2 regions of the Paenibacillus sp. B46(2026) genome follow, and region 2 is predicted to be linked to the other one. Evidence: predicted binding sites of a transcription regulator. Region 2 holds the regulator's gene; the other holds the start of a gene.
The links. The regulator CtsR, encoded in region 2, represses protease genes until heat stress. The targets are predictions, from matches to a motif close to ATGGTCAATAAAGGTCAAACA.

Region 1: clpP (ATP-dependent Clp endopeptidase proteolytic subunit ClpP) is a predicted target of CtsR. The motif match lies at 5,654-5,674, and genes of this name have one in related genera.

The regions. Positions count from the first base shown of each region.
Region 1 covers NZ_CM165907.1:178,426-189,310, forward strand. The annotation lists gene AC1S8V_RS00870 (gluconeogenesis factor YvcK family protein) at 1-935, shown strand, start outside; gene whiA (DNA-binding protein WhiA) at 942-1,874, shown strand; gene AC1S8V_RS00880 (HPr family phosphocarrier protein) at 2,141-2,410, shown strand; gene AC1S8V_RS00885 (SIMPL domain-containing protein) at 2,566-3,318, shown strand; gene AC1S8V_RS00890 (stalk domain-containing protein) at 3,705-4,802, shown strand; gene clpP (ATP-dependent Clp endopeptidase proteolytic subunit ClpP) at 4,969-5,565, opposite strand; tRNA gene AC1S8V_RS00900 (tRNA-Arg) at 5,743-5,817, opposite strand; gene AC1S8V_RS00905 (sugar-binding transcriptional regulator) at 6,245-7,270, shown strand; gene gap (type I glyceraldehyde-3-phosphate dehydrogenase) at 7,377-8,384, shown strand; gene AC1S8V_RS00915 (phosphoglycerate kinase) at 8,536-9,717, shown strand; gene tpiA (triose-phosphate isomerase) at 9,754-10,506, shown strand; gene gpmI (2,3-bisphosphoglycerate-independent phosphoglycerate mutase) at 10,508-10,885, shown strand, end outside.
Region 2 covers NZ_CM165907.1:6,006,572-6,017,456, forward strand. The annotation lists gene pssA (CDP-diacylglycerol--serine O-phosphatidyltransferase) at 1-152, opposite strand, end outside; gene disA (DNA integrity scanning diadenylate cyclase DisA) at 197-1,273, opposite strand; gene radA (DNA repair protein RadA) at 1,287-2,654, opposite strand; gene AC1S8V_RS26740 (ATP-dependent Clp protease ATP-binding subunit) at 2,915-5,377, opposite strand; gene mcsB (protein-arginine kinase McsB) at 5,561-6,631, opposite strand; gene mcsA (protein-arginine kinase activator protein McsA) at 6,660-7,184, opposite strand; gene AC1S8V_RS26755 (CtsR family transcriptional regulator) at 7,216-7,677, opposite strand; gene AC1S8V_RS26760 (GNAT family N-acetyltransferase) at 8,138-9,313, opposite strand; rRNA gene rrf (5S ribosomal RNA) at 9,497-9,613, opposite strand; rRNA gene AC1S8V_RS26770 (23S ribosomal RNA) at 9,753-10,885, opposite strand, start outside.

The DNA.
Region 1 (10,885 bases), 1.1 Mb from region 2:
GCGGAACCGGATTATCCGTGATGTTGCGCGGTTTGAAAGAGAAGCCGCTGGATATCACGGCCATCGTCACGGTTGCAGATGACGGTGGAAGTTCAGGCATCCTGCGCAATGAGCTACAGATGCCGCCTCCGGGCGACATTCGCAATGTGCTTACGGCACTGGCTGATGTAGAACCATTGCTTTCAGATATGTTAAAGTACCGTTTCAATACAGGCGCGGGGCTTGCAGGCCACAGCTTGGGAAATTTGATTTTGGCTGCAATGACGGATATTTCGGGCGACTTTGTGACCGCGGTGCGGGAGCTTAGCCGCGTGTTTGCCGTTCGAGGTGAGGTATTACCAGCAGCCGGGCAGGCCGTGGTGTTGCATGCGGAGATGGAAGATGGGACAATTATTACAGGTGAGTCCAAAATCCCTGAGGCGGGTGGACGCATCAAACGTGTCTTCCTTGAACCGGATCACGTGGAGCCGTTGCCAGAGGCAGTAGAGGCCATTCGTCAAGCTGACGCCATTCTGATCGGGCCAGGCAGCCTCTATACAAGCATCCTTCCCAATCTACTCGTACCGAAGCTTGCTGAGGCTGTGGTAGAGGCTGATGCGGTGAAGATGTTTATCTGTAATGTCATGACACAGCCAGGAGAAACAGATAACTATACGGTAAGTGACCACCTTAAGGCGGTACACGAGCATATAGGTCATCAGCTCTTCGACTATGTTATCGTAAATAATGGTGATATTCCGCTGCAAGTGCAGAATAAGTATGCGGAAAAAGGAGCAAAACCGGTTGTACTGGATATGAATGTACTCGAAAGTGTCGGCTATCAGGTGGTTGCAGATACGCTTGTTCTGTTCAAAACCTATCTGCGTCATGATGCCGACAAGTTAAGTCATCACATCTACCAACTGGTACAAAATTGGATGTTACGGAAGAGGTGAAGTCCCATGTCGTTTGCAGCACAGACCAAAAAAGAGTTAACCATGATCGAGAGCGAACCGTGCTGCGAAAAGGCGGAACTTTCAGCCCTCATCCGTATGCTTGGTGCAGTGCAATTATCGAATAAAAAAGTCATCTTGGATATTTCGACGGAGAATGCCGCCATCGCAAGACGGGCATACTCTCTGCTTAAAAAGCATTTTCAAGTGCATACGGAATTACTGGTCCGCAAAAAAATGCGGCTGAAAAAGAACAATGTATATATTGTTCGTATTCCAACCATGGTACAGGAGATTCTCAATAGTCTTCATATTGTATCTGAGGGCTTCCTGTTTACGCCAGGGATTAATACGGAGCTATTTCAGCAGAACTGTTGTAAACGGGCCTATCTTCGCGGTGCATTTCTGGCAGGTGGATCGGTCAATAATCCGGAAGGTTCTTCGTACCATCTGGAGATTGCGTCCATGTATGAAGAGCACTGTCAGGCACTAGTTGACTTGGCCAATGAATTTCATCTGAATGCCCGGTGTATAGAACGGAAAAAAGGATTCATCCTATACATTAAGGAGGGCGAGAAAATCATTGAGCTGCTCAGCATCATTGGTGCTCACCAGGCCTTGTTCAAGTTTGAAGACGTACGAATCATGCGAGACATGCGTAACTCCGTTAACCGGATTGTCAATTGCGAGACCGCCAACCTGAATAAAACGATCGGAGCGGCAGTAAGACAAATTGATAATATCCGGTTGTTGCAAAAGGAAGTTGGTCTGGAATCGTTGCCTGAGAAGCTTCGTGAAGTTGCGGAGGTTCGACTGGCTCATCCGGATATCAACTTGAAGGAAGTTGGCGAACTCCTTAAAGGTACAGTCAGCAAGTCGGGTGTGAACCATCGGCTTCGTAAAATTGATGAGCTGGCTGAAAAAGTACGAGCAGAACGGTAGGGTTAAGGTTAATACGTAGTAGGGTAAATTAACAAGGTCGCTTGTTTTTATGGAACAAACCGTCGGTTTAGTTATGCGTTAAGGAGCGAGAAGAGTCACTCAGGTAACTTGGTGCGATGTACAAAAGGCAAAATGGGGCATGATTATGCCCTTCAAAGTAACCTGAGTTTTTTTCTTCTAGTGTCCTGCACGGGTTAATGTTATAATGTTGTATAAATATAATTGTGTATTTAATGTCCAGATTTCATAATAGGGGGTAAGTTTCCATGACAAAGCACCCGGTAGTTGTCCGTTTGAAAACGGGTCTCCATGCCAGACCTGCGGCACTTTTCGTTCAAGAAGCGAATAAGTACTCATCTGAAGTGTTCGTCGAGAAGGACGACAAAAAAGTTAATGCAAAAAGTATCATGGGGATCATGAGCCTTGCGATTAGCACAGGTACGGAAATCCATATTAGTGCAGAAGGCGCGGATGCCGAACAGGCTGTAAACGCTTTAGTTAGTCTGGTAAGCAAGGAAGAGCTCGAAAACCAATAAGATATGATCATCCAATGAAGAAGTCCCGAAAGGGGCTTTTTTGCGTTTTTCACGTTTATGCTATCGTCAAGTGCAACATTATGGAATTTGTCCCGTCTGTTAAGGTATCAAATCGATTAAAGTTTGAGATGTTAACACATAAGGAGGCTATCGTGATGGGTAAACAATGGATGAAACCGTTCGGTGCGGTGCTGGTGGCAAGTACGTTGCTTGTTGGAGGAACAGCATGGGTTGCACCAGGTAACTATGCATACGCTGCAGAGGTTCAGGGTGTACAACAGAATGTAATTAATGTGGTGGGTAAAGGTGAGATTCAGGTGAAACCTGATATCGCTTATCTGTCCATTGGTGTGAACAGTACTGCGGAGACAGCTGCATCTGCCCAAAAAGCCAATGCTGCTAAAGTTTCCAAAGTAACCAACTTGCTAAAGAATACGTGGAAGATCAGTGCAGATGACATTCAAACGAGTCAGTTCTCTGTACAACCCAACTACACGTATAGCGAAAAAGACGGACAACAAATTAAAGGATACACAGCGCATCATACGCTGACAGTCACATATCGTGAGATGGACAAGATCGGCGAGCTGCTTGATGCTGCTTCGGGTGCGGGTGCCAACAATATTGAGAATGTGCGCTTTACTGTAGAAAATCCGGAAAGTTATGAGTCTCAAGTGATTGAGAAAGCTGTTGCCAATGCAGATGTGAAAGCTGGAGCTATTGCAAAAGCAGTTAAACGTCAACTCGGTGCTGTTCTTTCCGTAAGCCAAGGTGATGCTAATGTGCCTGTGTTCTATGCAAGTGAGGCGTTGATGTCCAAAGCACAAGATACAGCAGGTGGTACGGAGATTGAAACAGGCCAGGTTAAAGTGAGCACAATCCTGAATATCACTTATGAAATGAAATAAACAAGATTGAACTAGATTGTAAGCTCAAGTAACCTTTTCAAGTGTCATTTGAAGGGTACAACGAAATAATGACAAAGACTTTGTCCTGTGGACAGAGTCTTTTTTTTGTTGGAAAAGCAAACTTTGATGAAGTTAGATAGGGGTGTCCCTTTTAGAAGCTGCATGAAATGCTGTTTTTGGTATCTTTTTTGTACAGTTGTTCGTGACAAAAAGGTCATATCCCGTTATTTTTTCCGTCTGATAATCATCAACATTGTAACTCGAGCTGTAAACCTTTCCGAAATCGGGTTAATTATAATAGAGAGGTGAGCGTATGAGATATGCGATCAGGTCAGGATTACATACGCAATGATCCCTAATTGTGAATTCAGAGAGGAGTTTTATATATGACATCATGGAAAAAATGGACAAGTGCGCTGCTTGCAGCAGGAATTATTGTAGGTAGCGGTTCGGTGTGGCAGGATAGTTCGGTTCAGGCAGCATCGGTATCCTCGAAAGTGACAACCCCGGCTGAGGTAACTCTGAAATCGGGTGGAAAAACACTGACTCAAAAAGGACTTCTTCAAGGTGGCTCAACTTGGGTATCTCTTACGGCAGTTAAAGATGTGGCAGGTGGAACGCTGAAATATGATGCGAAAACCAAAGAGTACGCTTTGACAGCAGCCAATAACACGATGACGATCAGCCTATTGGATGGCGAGCCGAGTGTTCGAATTAACAACTATTATCCTCAAGTGGACGCAAAGCTGATCAACGGCAGATTATATATCCCATTCTCAGCAATGAGAGATTATCTGGGTGTACAGGGAAATTGGGATGGCAAAACAAAAACGTTGACACTCAGCAAGGTGAAACAAAATAACGTTAAAATTAAAGCGGCAACAGTTAATGTCACTGTGAAAAATGCTGAAGTAGATGTTCAATATCCACAGGTGAGTGGACTTGCCAGCAAAGAAGCTGAAGCGGCGATCAACAAAGTGCTGAAAGACGAAGTGGATGCTTATGTAGCTGACTTTAAAAAACAGACATCTGAATTCGGCGGTGCAACAGCTAATCGTCCATATGCATTTGAGAGCTCTTATGTAGTGACGTACAACGAAAAAGGCGTGCTGGGACTCATTACACAACGATACCAAGATTATGCTGGCGCTCATGGGATGACATACCGTACGGGCCACACCTTTGCACTGGACACAGGCAAGGAGCTTACGTTAGATGATGTGCTGCAAAATAACAAAACCATGCGCGAGACGTTGAGTAAAAAAGTGGGTGAACAACTGAAAGCCCGCGGCGGGTACCTCGACGGTTACAAAGGATTGAATAAAGATCAAGATTTCTATGTGACACCAACGGGTGTAGTTGTGTTCTTCCAGTTGTATGAATATACGGCATACGCAGAGGGATTCCCTGAAATGCCATTTACGTACAAAGAGCTTCTCCCTAAAGGCACAGAACCTTTCAGTAATGTAACGGGAACCAAATAAAGAATCATTATTATGCACTCTTCAGTTATCTTTCTTATAAAATGAAAAAAAGAAGCCCTCATCATGATTATGATGAGGGCTTCTTCCCGTATAGACAACACAATGAGGTGTTGCTGATTACGTTAGGTGTTGATATGTTAACGCGTAGACCGTGTCTACATTACACTTAGATGCCTTGGGAACCTACGTTTTCAATAACTTTATCAATGATACCGTAATCGGCAGCTTCAGCAGCACTCATGAAGTAGTCACGATCTGTATCTTTCTCAATCCGCTCCAGCGGTTGACCTGAACGCTCAGAGATGATGCGGTTCAAGGTATCACGCATTTTCAGGATACGGCGAGCGCGGATTTCGATGTCGGAAGCTTGACCTTGAGCACCACCAAGTGGTTGGTGAATCATGATTTCACTGTTAGGCAACGCAAAACGTTTCCCTTTTGCACCGGCATTCAACAAGAATGCACCCATGGAAGCCGCCATACCTACACAGATGGTAGATACATCCGGTTTGATGAATTGCATTGTATCATAAATGGCCATACCAGCTGTAATCGATCCGCCTGGGCTGTTGATGTATAAGTGAATGTCTTTCTCCGGATCTTCCGCAGCCAGGAACAACATCTGTGCCATAATGGCATTAGCCACTACGTCATTAACATCGCTACCAAGGAAAATAATACGATCCTTCAGCAATCTGGAGTAGATGTCGTAGGCGCGCTCACCCCGGTTGCTCTGTTCAACGACCATTGGAATAAAACTCACGTGAAAAACCTCCTCGGAATGTAAATGTTATTGGTGTTTCTACTTAAACTGTTACCGTATTACCCACATAATAAACAATTCCAAACAAAAAGTCAAAGAAAGTCAAACTAACTTACAAAAAAAAGAAACCTTTCCGGTTTCATGGGTTAAAAGGGTTATGAGCTGTTAAATAAAAAATGGCGCGCCCGCCAAGAATCGAACTTGGATCTCAGGCTTCGGAGGCCTACGTCATATCCATTGGACCACGGGCGCACATTATGTGACAGCAATACTGATTATAGCTCATGAAATATTTAATTGCAAGCAGTTCATTGTGGATGTGGTTTGGATTGAGCTAAAAATGATCATGATGAAGAAGAATGGATAAAGAGCGCATTTATGTAAATGCTAATAGAGGTTTTGGACATGCCGTATGAAATGTAATTCTGAGCGATATGTAGATGAGAATAATTTATTTCTTCTATATATGGTATGCGTAAGGTAGTCCTTGATCAGGTGAAGTCTAGGATTGTGAAAATAGGCGCGTACAAACGGTAGAAGCGTGTCGAAATAACACGTTGAAACACTTGCATGTCACGTCAGTTTTAGGTAGAATAGACGTGGGACTTAAAAAGTTAACCCGGGACGTTTTAGGGCCACGAAAGAGAGCTTGGAACGAGAACTTGCGGGAGTGGAAAGCATGCGAACGATTTTAGAAGTACAAAAGCAGCTTCTGCCTGATCTCATGGATATCTTGAAAAAGAGGTATACGATTCTGCAACAGATCATGTTATCGGATGTGATCGGACGAAGAACGTTAGCTAATTCCATGCAGATGACCGAGCGGGTTCTGAGGGCTGAGACCGATCTGTTAAAGGCTCAGGGACTTATTGAAATTGACAGTGCAGGAATGAAGATCAGCGAGGCAGGGTATGATTTGCTGCAGCAGTTAGAGCCCGTAGCCAAAGAGTTGTTCGGATTATCCGAGCTGGAAGAGCGCATCAAGCAAGCCTACGGTCTGCAAAAGGTAGTTGTGGTTCCTGGTGATTCGGACGTATCTCCGTTTGCCAAAAGGGAACTGGGCAGAGCCGGAGCGAAGGCTCTCGGCAATATCATGAGTGACAACGACGTTGTCGCCGTTACTGGCGGATCAACAACGGCCGAAGTCGCAGAGCAACTTAATCCACCAACATCTCTCAAAGGTGTCTGGTTCGTACCGGCACGCGGTGGACTAGGAGAAAGCCTTGAAATTCAGGCGAATACGATCGCATCCACAATGGCAAAACGGGTAGGAGCGCAATACAAACTCCTGCATGTACCGGATTTGCTTAGTGATCATGCCTATGAATCATTAATCCAGGACCCCAGTGTTCAGGAGATTCTGCAGCTGATTCGGAAATCGCGGATTGTTATTCATGGAATTGGTGATGCCGTGGAGATGGCGACAAGACGTAAACTTGCGACGGAGATTATAGATGAACTTCAGGAGCAAGGAGCTGTATCTGAATCTTTCGGTTATTACTTTAACGATCAGGGTAAGGTGGTACATACCATGCTTACACTGGGTATGCGACTTCAGGATATTGAACGAACCGATGTTGTGATTGGAATTGCAGGTGGCAAAAGCAAAGCTGCTGCTATACATTCCGTGTTGCGATTTGGTCAGGAAGATATTCTGATTATTGATGAGGCTGCTGCCGAAGTCATCGTTGCTGAATTGGAATAAAAGTTTATTTTTCACCTCAACCATTGTTGTCTTGACGGACTTTACCGTCTGTCTTGAATATATAAGTTTCATAAAAAATTAATCAAAACTTGGGAGGAACTTACTCATGATTAAAGTAGGTATTAACGGTTTTGGACGTATTGGACGCTTGGCATTCCGCCGTATTCAAAATGTAGCAGGCATCGAGGTAGTAGCAATCAACGACTTGACTGACGCTAAAATGCTGGCTCATTTGCTCAAATATGATACAACTCAAGGTCGCTTCGATGGCGATGTTGAAGTACACGATGGCTTCTTCAAAGTAAACGGCAAAGAAGTTAAAGTATTGGCTAACCGTAACCCGGAAGAACTTCCTTGGGGCGACCTGGGCGTAGATATCGTTCTGGAATGTACTGGTTTCTTCACAACGAAAGAAGCAGCTGAGAAACACTTGAAAGGTGGAGCTAAGAAAGTTGTTATCTCCGCACCAGCTACTGGCGACATGAAAACCATCGTTTACAACGTAAACCATGAAATCCTCGACGGTACTGAAACTGTAATCTCCGGCGCATCTTGCACAACAAACTGCCTGGCACCTATGGCAAAAACGCTGCAAGACAAATTCGGAATCGTTCAAGGTTTGATGACTACAATTCACGCTTACACTGGCGACCAAAACACGTTGGATGCTCCACACCCTAAAGGTGACTTCCGTCGTGCTCGCGCAGCAGCTGAAAACATCATCCCTAACACAACTGGTGCTGCTAAAGCAATCGGTCTGGTAATCCCAGAACTGCAAGGCATCCTTGATGGTGCAGCTCAACGTGTACCAGTAGCTACTGGTTCCCTGACTGAGCTCGTAACTGTTCTGAACAAAAAAGTAACTGCTGAAGAAGTTAACGCAGCTATGCAAGAAGCTTCCGATCCAGAAACTTTCGGATACACAGAAGACGAAATCGTATCTTCCGATATCCAAGGAATCACTTTCGGTTCCCTGTTTGATGCAACTCAAACTAAAGTTCTGACTGTTGGCGACCAACAATTGGTTAAAACTGTAGCTTGGTATGACAATGAAATGTCCTACACTGCACAATTGGTTCGCACGTTGGAGCACTTTGCAAAAATGATTAAGTAATATCTGCAATAACATAGAGCGGAAACAGATGCTATATTGTTTCCGCTCTTTATATATCTACATTTTGCAAATTTCTCAAAAACACCAGGATTGACAAGAGATTTTAGCTCTTGATTGGTCCACCAAATACATGGGTGCGGAGGAAATACAGATGAACAAAAAAAGTGTACGCGATATCGAATTGACAGGAAAACGGGCTTTTGTCCGTGTAGATTTCAATGTGCCGCTCGAAGATGGTAAAATTACAGATGACAAACGTATTCGTGCAACGCTTCCTACAATCAACTTCTTGATTGAAAAAGGCGCTAAAGTCATTTTGGCAAGCCACATGGGTCGTCCAAACGGCGAAGTGGTTGAATCCTTGCGTTTGACTCCAGCAGCTGAGCGTTTGTCTGAATTGCTGGGTAAAACCGTTGTTAAAGCTGACGATTCTGTTGGTGATGCTGTTAAAGCTCAAATCGCTGAACTGAACAATGGCGACGTATTGTTGCTTGAAAACGTTCGTTTCCACGCAGGCGAAGAGAAAAACGATCCGGAACTGGCAAAACAATTTGCTGAACTGGCTGACGTTTTCGTTAACGATGCGTTTGGCGCAGCTCACAGAGCACACGCTTCGACTGAAGGAATCGCTCACTTGCTGCCAGCAGTGTCCGGTTTGTTGATGGAGAAAGAACTTGAAGTGTTGGGTAAAGCCATCTCCAACCCTGAGCGTCCTTTCACAGCCATCATTGGTGGATCCAAAGTTAAGGACAAAATCGATGTAATCGACAACCTGCTGAACATTGCAGACAACGTGATCATCGGTGGTGGTCTGACTTACACGTTCTTCAAAGCACAAGGACATGAAATTGGACAATCCTTGCTGGATGATTCCAAACTTGATGTTGCTCTCGGTTTCATCGAAAAAGCGAAAAAATTGGGCAAAAACTTCTACCTGCCGGTAGATATCGTAGTGTCTGACGATTTCAGTGCGAAAGCAAACACACAAATCGTTGACATCGACGGCATCCCAGCAGATTGGGAAGGTATCGACATCGGTCCTAAAACACGTGAGATCTATGCTGACGTGATCAAAAACTCCAAATTGGTTGTATGGAACGGACCAATGGGCGTATTTGAAATCGAGCCCTTCTCCCACGGTACTCGTGCAGTAGCAGAAGCTTGCGCAGAGACAGAAGCTTACACTGTAATTGGTGGCGGTGACTCCGCAGCAGCAGCTGAGAAGTTCAAATTGGCTGACAAAATGAACCACATCTCTACAGGTGGCGGTGCATCGCTCGAGTTCATGGAAGGCAAAGTACTTCCAGGCGTAGTGGCATTGAACGACAAGTAAGTTTTAGTAGTCTATAGCATGAAGGAGTTGAAACCCATGAGAACACCGATTATCGCAGGTAACTGGAAAATGTTCAAAACGGTTTCCGAATCCAATGACTTCATTCAGGAAGTTAAAGGAAAAGCGGAAGTTGAAGGCGTGGAAACTGTAATCTGCGCACCGTTTACAAATCTGCCATCCCTGGTAGAAGCCGTTAAAGGCACAAACATCAAAATTGGTGCACAAAATCTTCATTTTGAAGACAACGGTGCATTCACAGGTGAAATCAGCGGTGTAATGCTGAAAGACCTGGGTGTGGATTACGTCATTATCGGTCACTCGGAGCGCCGTCAATATTTTGCGGAAACCGATGAGACTGTCAATAAAAAGTTGCATGCAGCATTCCGTCACGGATTGACTCCAATCTTTTGCCTTGGTGAGACGCTTGAAGAGCGCGAAGCGAACCAAACGAAAGACGTATGCAAAGTGCAAACAGAAGCTGCTTTGGCAGGTCTGTCTGCAGAGCAAGCGGCACAAGTCGTTATCGCTTATGAGCCAATCTGGGCGATTGGTACAGGTAAATCCTCCACTTCCCAAGATGCGAATGAAGTTATTGCTTACATCCGTACGCTGGTGAAGGATCTGTACAACGAGACGGTTGCGAGTGCAGTTCGTATTCAATACGGCGGCAGTGTTAAACCGGAAAACGTAACAGAATACCTCGGACAAAGCGACATCGACGGCGCGCTTGTTGGCGGTGCCAGCTTGCAGCCGGCTTCGTTCATCGCGCTTGTTGAGGGGGCGAAGTAAGATGACAGCTCCAAAACCTGTAGCACTGATCATCATGGATGGCTTCGGTCTGCGTAACACGGTGGAAGGTAACGCGGTAGCGCAAGCCAAGAAACCTAACTATGACCGTTTCATGAGCCAATTCCCACATACAACGCTCACTGCTTGCGGTGAAGCTGTAGGTTTGCCAGAAGGGCAAATGGGAAATTCCGAGGTAGGTCACCTGAACATTGGTGCCGGCCGGATCGTATACCAGGATTTGACCCGTATCTCCAAATCCATTCGCGACGGTGAGTTCTACGACAATGAAACACTTGTCAAAGCGGTTCGCGAAGCGAAACAAAGCGGTAAAAAACTTCATCTCTACGGTTTGTTGTCCGATGGCGGCGTACATAGTCAC
Region 2 (10,885 bases):
GCCACTCGGCCATCCAAACCATCCAGCAGCATCGCTACAATGACCATAATGGCAGCCAAACTGTAGTTTCCATCAATCGCAAGCAAAATTGCCATCATTCCAAGAAACAGATTACCCAGGGTAAAGAGATTCGGAATGAATCTGGTTAGCATCGTTGTTTCACCTCATCCATTTCAAGCCTTTATATAGGCAAACCTTACATCTGTCTATCGATAAACATCTGCTCCTGCAAACGTTTAAGGCCTTCCTTAATGGTCCGGGCACGAACTTCACCGATACCGTCCACTTCGTCCAGTTCTTCTATTGTAGCCATAATCACATGAGGCAATTGCTCGAATTGATCCACCAGGTTATGGATAATGACATTGGGCAGGCGGGGGATCTTATTTAATACCCTGAATCCGCGAGGTGCAACCGAATCCTCAGAAGTAGCCGCTGAAGAAGGATAGCCGAGCAGACGGACAATATGATGTGCATCCAGCAATTCATCGTCTGACAATCTTTTCAGTCCCACGATAATTTCACGGATTTTGTCATCACTGTCGTCACGGGCATAGTCTTTATACAGCAACCAAGCCTCTTCTTCCGTTGTACCCACAAGTTCTTCCATTTGCATGGAGATGAGTCGTCCCTCATTCCCCAACTCATGAATGTATCGTTTGATTTCGGTTTTGATCCGCATCACCATTTCGGTACGCTGAATCACATTGACCACTTCAGGAATCGTTACCAATTCCTCAAATTCCGAAGCACTCAGATTCGTAAGGGACTGTGTTAATACCGCTTTGTATTTCTCCAGGGTTTGAATCGCTTGATTCGCTTTGGTCAAAATAACCCCGATTTCCTTGAGGGAATACCGAAGTGTTCCCTGATACAAGGTAATGATATTCCGGCGCTGTGATATGGATACGACCAATTTACCCGTTTGCTTCGCTACACGCTCTGCCGTCCGGTGACGAATCCCCGTCTCTGACGAAGAGATCGAGGAGTCCGGGATTAACTGGGTATTGGCGTAAAGAATACGCTTCAAATCCTCGCTAAGAATAATCGCACCATCCATCTTGGCGAGTTCGTACAGATAGTTCGGGGAGAAATCACAGTTAATCGAGAATCCCCCATCCACCACTTCCATTACTTCAGGGCTGTATCCTACAACAAGCAGTGCGCCCGTTTTGGCGCGCAGCACATTTTCCAGACCTTCGCGGAAAGGTGTACCTGGTGCGATCAGCCTTAATAATTCGTTCATATTATCCAGTTGGCTCGAATCTTTCATCTTGTTATGCCCCCTAATCTAAAGCAACCGCTAGTGCATCTGCCACGGTATTCACACCGATCAGTTGTATCCCGCGAGGATGTTTCCAGCCCTTTAAGCTTTTTTCCGGTAAAATGACTCGCTTGAAGCCCAGCTTTGCGGCTTCCTTCACTCGTTGTTCTGCCCGTGATACGGCTCGAACCTCACCTGTCAGACCGATCTCGCCAAAGATGACGTCGTCCGGCTTGGTCGGTACATCTCTTAAACTGGATGCAATGCTGACAGCAACCGCCAAATCTACAGCGGGTTCATCCAGCCTTACTCCACCAGCCACGTTCAGATACGCATCCTGGGTCTGTAAAAACATGCCCATCCGTTTTTCCAGCACTGCAATGATCAGATTTAATCGATGCAGATCTACCCCTGTTGCCATACGGCGGGGAGAAGGGAAATGGGTGGTTGAGATTAATGCCTGCAATTCCACGAGCAGAGGACGTGTACCCTCCATACTGGCGACTACTGTTGAGCCTGCTACACCTAGTGGACGTTCCGACAAAAAGAGTTCGGACGGATTACCCACCTCACGAAGTCCATCCTCGCCCATTTCGAAAATACCAATCTCATTGGTGGAACCAAAACGGTTCTTCACCGCACGCAGCAGGCGATACGTATGATGCCGTTCTCCTTCAAAATAAAGCACGCAATCCACCATATGTTCTAACATACGTGGACCGGCAATGGCACCTTCTTTGGTAACATGCCCCACAAGAACCGTTGCAATGCCTCTGCCTTTGGCAATCCGCATGAACCTTGACGTACATTCCCTTACCTGTGCTACACTACCTGGTGCACTGGTAACTTCGGGAAGATATACCGTCTGGATGGAGTCGATGACAAGAAAATGCGGCTGGATCTGATCCACCGCTTCCTCTACACGTTCCATATTGGTTTCACACAGTACATACAACTCGGCAGATAGTGCCCCGAGACGGTCCGCCCGCAATTTGGTTTGTTTGACTGATTCCTCACCGGAAACATATAACACACGCAAACCCGAATGCGTTAAAGCATGGGACGTCTGCAACATCAACGTTGATTTACCGATACCCGGATCTCCACCCACCAGAACGAGTGAACCTGGAACGATTCCGCCACCCAATACCCGGTTCAACTCTCCGATTCCAGTCTGTACACGCGGTTCCTGACCGCTATCTATATCTATGATAGGAAGCGGTTTATCTTTACTGTCAAACAGGGGAGAATTTCTCCCTTGTGTTTTGACCACCGTCTCTGTTTCTTCCACCATTGAATTCCATGACTGACAACCCGGACACTTACCGTACCACTTGGGGGCTTCATAGCCGCATTCCGTACATTGAAACTTGGTTTTAACTTTGGCCACTTCAGCACTCCTATAATTTAGTTTTATAACAGCATTTTGCATTATTCGACGAATTTTACCCAAACTCCCTGACGTGCAGGGTTACTAAAAGTTTACCATTGTTTGAGATTTTTCGTAAAGGATTATCGCAAAGTTTACACATGTTCCTGACATAATCATGTCCGACTTCTGTCCAAAGTGCAAAAAATCCTCCCCGGCCGAAGCCGAGAAGGATTAGGGATCAATACAAGCTGAAGTTTAACTCCAAAGCTTGCTGTATATTATTTGGTTTCGATTTCCTCGTTCGAAGGAACAACCACGTCTTTTTTCGTTACAGACAGTGCACCATTCTCTTCGTCAATGAGTAATGAATCCCCTTTGATTACGTTACCTGTAAGCAACTCTTCAGACAATTTGTCCTCGATATGCTTCTGGATCGCCCGACGAAGCGGACGCGCACCGTAAGCTGGATCGAAGCCGGCTTTGGCAAGGAAATCCTTGGCATTGTCGGTGAGTTCGAAATCAACCTCGTATTCACGTAGTCGTTTGCGAAGTTCCTCACTCATGAGGGTAACAATCTCTGCAATGTGTTTCTGTTCCAGAGAGTGGAAGACGATAATTTCATCAATCCGGTTAAGGAACTCTGGACGGAAGCTTTTCTTCAGCTCATCCATGACTTTACCCTTCATGTTATCGTAATCCGCACCTGCATCCACAACCGCTGTGAAGCCAAGTGTAGAGTTACGTTTGATCGCTTCGGCACCCACGTTGGATGTCAGGATAATCAGCGTATTCCGGAAGTCAACCACGCGACCTTTGGAATCCGTGAGACGACCATCTTCAAGCACCTGGAGCAAGATATTGAATACTTCCGGATGTGCTTTCTCGATCTCATCGAGCAGGACTACGGAATATGGTTTGCGACGAACTTTCTCTGTCAGCTGACCACCTTCTTCGTATCCAACATATCCCGGAGGCGCTCCGACGAGTCGGGAAGTCGAATGCTTCTCGCCATACTCGGACATATCAATCCGGATTACTGCATTTTCATCGCCAAACATCGCTTCAGCCAGAGCACGAGCCAACTCCGTTTTACCTACCCCTGTAGGACCGAGGAAAATGAATGAACCCATCGGACGTTTTGGATCTTTCAATCCAGCACGAGCACGACGAACCGCACGGCTGACAGACTTCACGGCCTCATCCTGGCCAATGACACGTTCATGCAGAATCGATTCCAGATTCATCAGACGTTGTGTCTCTTCTTCTTTCAGCTTGTTCACCGGAATTCCTGTCCAGTTAGCTACCACTTGTGCGATATCCTCAGGTGTTACTTCGGAATCCGTGCGACCTTGTTTTTCTTTCCACTGGTTCTTCGTTACATCCAGCTCTTCACGGATTTTTTGTTCCGTATCACGCAGAGCAGCTGCTTTTTCGAACTCCTGACTTTGAACAGCAGCGTCTTTTTCCTTACGGATATCTTCCAGACGGCTCTCCAGTTGTTTCAGGTTTGGTGGGATCGTGTAAGAGTTCAATCTTACTTTGGAGCCCGCTTCATCAATCAGGTCAATCGCTTTGTCTGGCAAGAACCGGTCTGTAATGTAACGATCAGACAGTTTAACCGCCTGCACAATCGCTTCATCCGTAATTTTCACACGGTGATGCGCCTCATAACGGTCACGCAAGCCGTGCAAGATTTGAATCGCTTCTTCCGGAGAAGGCTGATCTACAGTAATCGGTTGGAAACGACGCTCAAGCGCTGCATCCTTCTCGATGTATTTGCGATATTCATCCAGTGTTGTCGCACCGATACATTGCAATTCTCCACGGGCCAGAGCCGGTTTCAAAATGTTAGAAGCATCGATGGCACCTTCAGCTCCGCCTGCGCCAATCAAGGTATGCAATTCGTCGATAAACAGGACAATGTTACCTGCTTGGCGAATCTCATCCATGATTTTTTTCAGACGATCTTCGAACTCACCACGATATTTGGTTCCAGCGACTACTGAACCCATATCCAGGGTCATTACACGTTTGTCGCGCAATGTTTCCGGAATCTCATTCGCAATGATTTTTTGTGCAAGGCCTTCAGCAATCGCTGTTTTACCTACACCTGGCTCACCGATCAATACCGGGTTGTTCTTGGTACGACGGCTGAGCACCTGGATGACACGCTCAATTTCTTTGCTACGTCCAATGACCGGATCCAGGTTGTTCTCTCTGGCATAAGCCGTGAGGTCACGTGCCAGACTGTCCAGCGTTGGTGTGCTTACATTGGCAGGTGTTCCATTATGACTGGATACAGCTTCACTGCTGCCAAGCAATTGCAGCACTTGTTGACGTGCTTTGTTCAGGCTGATACCCAGGTTATTGAGCACACGTGCTGCAACACCCTCGCCTTCACGAATTAATCCGAGCAGGATATGCTCTGTGCCTACATAGGTGTGGCCCAATTTACGAGCTTCATCCATCGACAGTTCAATTACTTTTTTCGCACGTGGCGTATATGCAATGTTGGTAGGTTGCTCTTGGCCACGGCCAATCAGCGTTTCTACTTCATCCTGAATTTTTTCTAATCCGAGTCCCAGGCCGATCAGTGCTTTGGCTGCGATGCCTTCGCCTTCACGAATGAGGCCGAGCAAAATATGCTCAGTACCGATGTTATTATGACCGAGACGGACAGCTTCTTCCTGCGCGAGTGCGAGCACCTTTTGGGCCCGTTCCGTAAATCTTCCAAACATCATATCTCCTGCACCTCCATGGTTTTGGATAAAACGAGGGGATTCAAACAATACCCGTCGTATTCTTCATATCATTTTTGTTTGCAGCCTTGCTGCGAATAAAGTCATTCGGCATTCATACATGCCTTATTATATAAAAGCCGCAATGCGGCATGAAACCATAATTCAATACAATATCAGGCTAAGCTAGGACTGCTTCGCTGCATTGATCGTATCACGAATCAACTGAGCACGGTAGATGTCACGCTCATCAGTGCGCATATCTTCCCCGAATGTTTTTTGCAAAAATCCCGGTTGAGTCATTACATTCAGCTCATTCATTACCGTGATGGACAGTCCATCCAGTAAACCGAGATCTACGCCAAGGCGTACATCCGATAAGCGCTGTGCAGCTTCTTTTGAATCAACAATGGATGCGTGGGACAATATGCCGTAAGAACGCATGACACGATCCGTAATCCGAAGTTTGGAATCGGTCATTAACCGTTCTCTGGCTGTACGCTCATGACCTATCATCTGTAACACAACACCGTGCAGGTTCTCGATGACTTCCTGTTCGGTCTGTCCCAATGTAATCTGGTTCGAGATCTGGAACAAGTTACCCATAGCTTCGCTGCCTTCGCCGTAAATTCCTCTTACCGTCAATCCCACTTGGGAAACTGCGGTTAAAATACGGCCTATCTGCTGCGTCATCACCAGGGCAGGCAGGTGCATCATAACCGATGCTCTGACACCTGTACCTACATTGGTAGGACAACTGGTTAAGTATCCTCTGCGATCATCAAAAGCATAATCCACATGCGCTTCAAAAGCATCATCTATTGCGGAAGCTTTCTCCCAGGCTTCTTTCACCTGGAACCCCGGATAGAGGCACTGGATACGAAGATGATCCTCTTCATTAATCATAATACTGACAGACTCATCCTCACTGAGAATAACCGCACCATTCCTGGATTCATTCGCAAGACTTGGACTAATGAGATGTTTCTCCACCAACACCCGTTTGTCGAGTTCGCCAATATCGGTCAGATTCAGCGTATGAAAATCTCCAAAGGTATGAACTTCATCGTATTGAAGTACTTCGCTCAGCTTATTCAGCACCTCTTCCGATTGCTCATTGGAAGCCAACATCGGAAAGGGAACATGCTGAAGGTTGCGTGCGATCCGGACACGGCTGCTAATGACGATTTCGGAATCAGCCGCATCACTGCGCATCCAGTCGCTGAGCGCCTTCTCTGTAAAGCGCAGATTAGGCATTACGCATCCCTCCTACTCATGAAAAACTTTACTCCTGAGCTATTCCTTTTTCAAGTTCCCTGATCTGGTCACGGATCTGAGCTGCCTCTTCAAATTCCTCTTGGGCGATGCTCTCCTGAAGTTCACGCTTCAGATCGGCAATTTGCCGTTTCACCTTGATGCGACCACCAGCACGTGCAGGCACTTTGCCCACATGTGACGTACTACCATGAACCCGCTTGAACAAAGGGTCCAGGCGGCTGTCAAAATATTTATAACATGAACTGCAGCCGAAACGGCCTATCTTACTAAATTGTGAATACGTCATACCACACTCTTCACATTGAAGTGCTTTAGCAGGTGGTGATCCTGCAGATCCACTTTTGCCAGCTGGATCAAAATCGAGCAACCCGGACAACAAGTTGTGAATGGAAAATCCACCTGCAGTTCCAGGGATCATCTCCCCTTTTTCACGGGCACATGACTCACAAATATGGAATTCCGTCTTCTCTCCATTCACGATCTTCGTAAAATGAAGTGTCGCCGGACGTTTATTGCACTCTTGGCACAGCATAATGATGTACCTCCTTTGACCCCGATAGTTTTCATTTACCGAGCAAAGATATTAACATCGCCTTCAACATTCTGGCACGAATTTGATCCCGGTAAGGAAGTTTGACCAATATTACCTCTCTAGATACAGCAGCTCGCATCAACCGGGCTTCCCGCTTGCTCAAGAAGCGTGCTTCTTCCAGTTGATAGATCAGACCTTCGGCAGCAGTCTGCCCGATCTCATCACCAATACTATGGTGCAAATGATTATGCAGAGCTGATTGGGCCGGTAATTCAATGCGCTGTATGCGAACATAACCACCACCGCCACGTTTACTCTCTACCAGGTATCCCTTCTCGAGGGTAAAACGTGTGCTGATGACATAATTGATCTGGGAAGGTACACATGAAAATTGATCTGCCAGATCATTACGCTGAATTTCAACCATTCCTTCGGGACTTTCATGCAAAATACTCTTCAGATATCGTTCGATAATATCAGAGATATTACGCATCCAATCATCCTCCACTGTCTGAAACGTTAAGTCAATAAGGACCCACACGCCCCCACAGAGTACACCTTCTCTACCCATTTAACCAATCAGGGAAACAGCGAATCTTGCTTCCACAGACGTCAACAGGAGAGCGAAGGAAGCACGAAGGTCCTTTAATATTCCCTTGATCCTCCGATGAAATGAATCCCGTATATTGGCGCTCATCCATCAGATTGCAGAAAGAAAGCTACTTAAGTATTAAACCTTTAGTTGACTTTGACTTTCTTTGACTTTATATACATTATAGCATATTTTGTGGGTTTGCCAAGTGGGGTCACTATTCATTTTTTACGATTTTACACGAAATATTCGCCAGACACAAAAAAACCTCTCCAAAATTGCTGGAGAAGTCCATTTGTCTTACAATAACGTCGTATTTCTATATAAGTTAATCAAGTTAAATGAAGAAGAGAAATCGTAATCAAAAGAAATCAAGCAAGTAGGTTTCCCTTTCAGGAATCGCTTGTTCCAAATCCTTGATTGCTGTGTTCGGTCCGTGAATTCTTCCGATCCGTGCCATTTCCGTTGGTCTGCGATATCCCATCAACACCGCAGTGAGGGCCTGAATATCCACCTTAATGGTCTGATCATCAGTGATTGGCTCAGATTTTTTCCATATGGACGCCGTTCCGTTCATTGCCACGTTTAATTGCCATACCCCTTCATTCCACGGAGCGTGGGCATCTTCTACCTGAAGAACAATCTGCAGCGGTGAATCCTGGCTTGCAAATGGATACTGAGATATAAACTGCTCTACACTAACGATGCGTGCCATAAAATAAGGTACAATCTCCTGTTGAATTCGTGGGTTATCCAATTGGAAAGCAAGCGTATCACTGGCTGGTGCCTGCAACGTAACTTCATCAATCATGGAATCATGATTGGCAATGAAGGTCCACAGCCCCTTCCTAGCCTCTTCATTCAGATAGATGATCTCTTTAATGGTAAACTTTTTTTCCTTTACCTCATACAGAAGATAACCTTGTGCTGTATCAGCTTCATCGTAATATACAGCCTTCTGGCTGGTCCCATTAACAAGAACTGAATTCTCCCACCGTGCATCATCCCGGACCAAGGTTCCGTTATAACGCTCAGCATAAGTACTATATACTTGATTTAATATGCCAAGACCCGGATCGCCACGCCGAATCGTCCCAGGTGTCGCTTTTTTCGAAGGCAAATGTGCTGTAGGCACTTTATATCGTTTAAATTCAACATAGGTCTCCCATCCATACTTTCGATAGAAACCAAAAGAGAATGGATGCAAGAACGAGATACTTTGTTTGTTACGGTTCATTTCTTCCAACGCATGCTTCAGCAGACCCGCTACCCAACCTTTGCGTCTATACTCTGGCCAGGTGGCTACACCGGCAATACCACCCATCTCGAACGATCTTCCATGTATATAGGTTTGAAAAGGGATAATGTGAAGTTTGGCTCCTAGCTGGCCATCCTCATATACACCCCATATATCCTGTGACGAAAACTGACTCCGCCGCTTTTCCTTTTGTTCTTCACTCATTACCACTTGAAAAGCATATTCGGAGAGTGCCATCGCTGGTTCAAAATCATTTACCGTCAATTTCTGAATTTCCATCTCATCCTGCACCCCGTTCTCTAGAATGTTGAGATCATTTTCATATGAAAGTCTGATACGCAATCTATGTATCCACTATGAGTGTGTCAGAGGATTCCTGCAAAGTCAAATAAGAGATGCTTTCGCATCCCCTAAAATAAACAAATAAAAACCACCACCGAATATCATCGGCAGTGGTTCTTCGCTTGGCGGCGTCCTACTCTCCCAGGACCCTGCGGTCCAAGTACCATCGGCGCTAGAGGGCTTAACGGTCGTGTTCGGGATGGGTACGTGTGGAACCCCTCCGCCATCGCCACCAAACGGGCATTTGTATAACAAATGCGTTCGCGTTCCATTCGGTCCGGGCACGGCTGTGTGGATGAATGGTTCAGCGCATCTTCAGAGTGTTGTTCTCTGAAAACTAGATTCGAAACGAAACCTGCGATTTACAACTTGCATATTGGATAAGCCCTCGACCGATTAGTACTGGTCAGCTCCATGCATTGCTGCACTTCCACCCCCAGCCTATCTACCTCGTCGTCTTCAAGGGGTCTTACATACTGGGAAATCTCATCTTGAGGGGGGCTTCACGCTTAGATGCTTTCAGCGTTTATCCCTTCCGTACATAGCTACCCAGCGGTGCTCCTGGCGGAACAACTGGTACACCAGCGGTACGTCCATCCCGGTCCTCTCGTACTAAGGACAGCTCCTCTCAAATTTCCTACGCCCACGACAGATAGGGACCGAACTGTCTCACGACGTTCTGAACCCAGCTCGCGTACCGCTTTAATGGGCGAACAGCCCAACCCTTGGGACCTACTTCAGCCCCAGGATGCGATGAGCCGACATCGAGGTGCCAAACCTCCCCGTCGATGTGGACTCTTGGGGGAGATAAGCCTGTTATCCCCAGGGTAGCTTTTATCCGTTGAGCGATGGCCCTTCCATGCGGTACCACCGGATCACTAAGCCCGACTTTCGTCCCTGCTCGACTTGTAGGTCTCGCAGTCAAGCTCCCTTATGCCTTTGCACTCTTCGAATGATTTCCAACCATTCTGAGGGAACCTTTGGGCGCCTCCGTTACTCTTTAGGAGGCGACCGCCCCAGTCAAACTGCCCACCTGACACTGTCCCCGTACCGGTTTACGGTACCAGGTTAGAACCTAGATACGATCAGGGTGGTATCCCAACGTTGCCTCCATGCAAGCTGGCGCTCACACTTCAAAGGCTCCCACCTATCCTGTACAGATCGTACCCAAATTCAATATCAAGCTGCAGTAAAGCTCCATGGGGTCTTTCCGTCTTGTCGCGGGTAACCTGCATCTTCACAGGTATTAAAATTTCACCGGATCTCTCGTTGAGACAGCGCCCAAGTCGTTACGCCATTCGTGCGGGTCAGAATTTACCTGACAAGGAATTTCGCTACCTTAGGACCGTTATAGTTACGGCCGCCGTTTACTGGGGCTTCGGTTCACAGCTTCGGGACGAGTCCCTAACCACTCCCCTTAACCTTCCAGCACCGGGCAGGCGTCAGCCCGTATACTTCGCCTTACGGCTTCGCACAGACCTGTGTTTTTGCTAAACAGTCGCTTGGGCC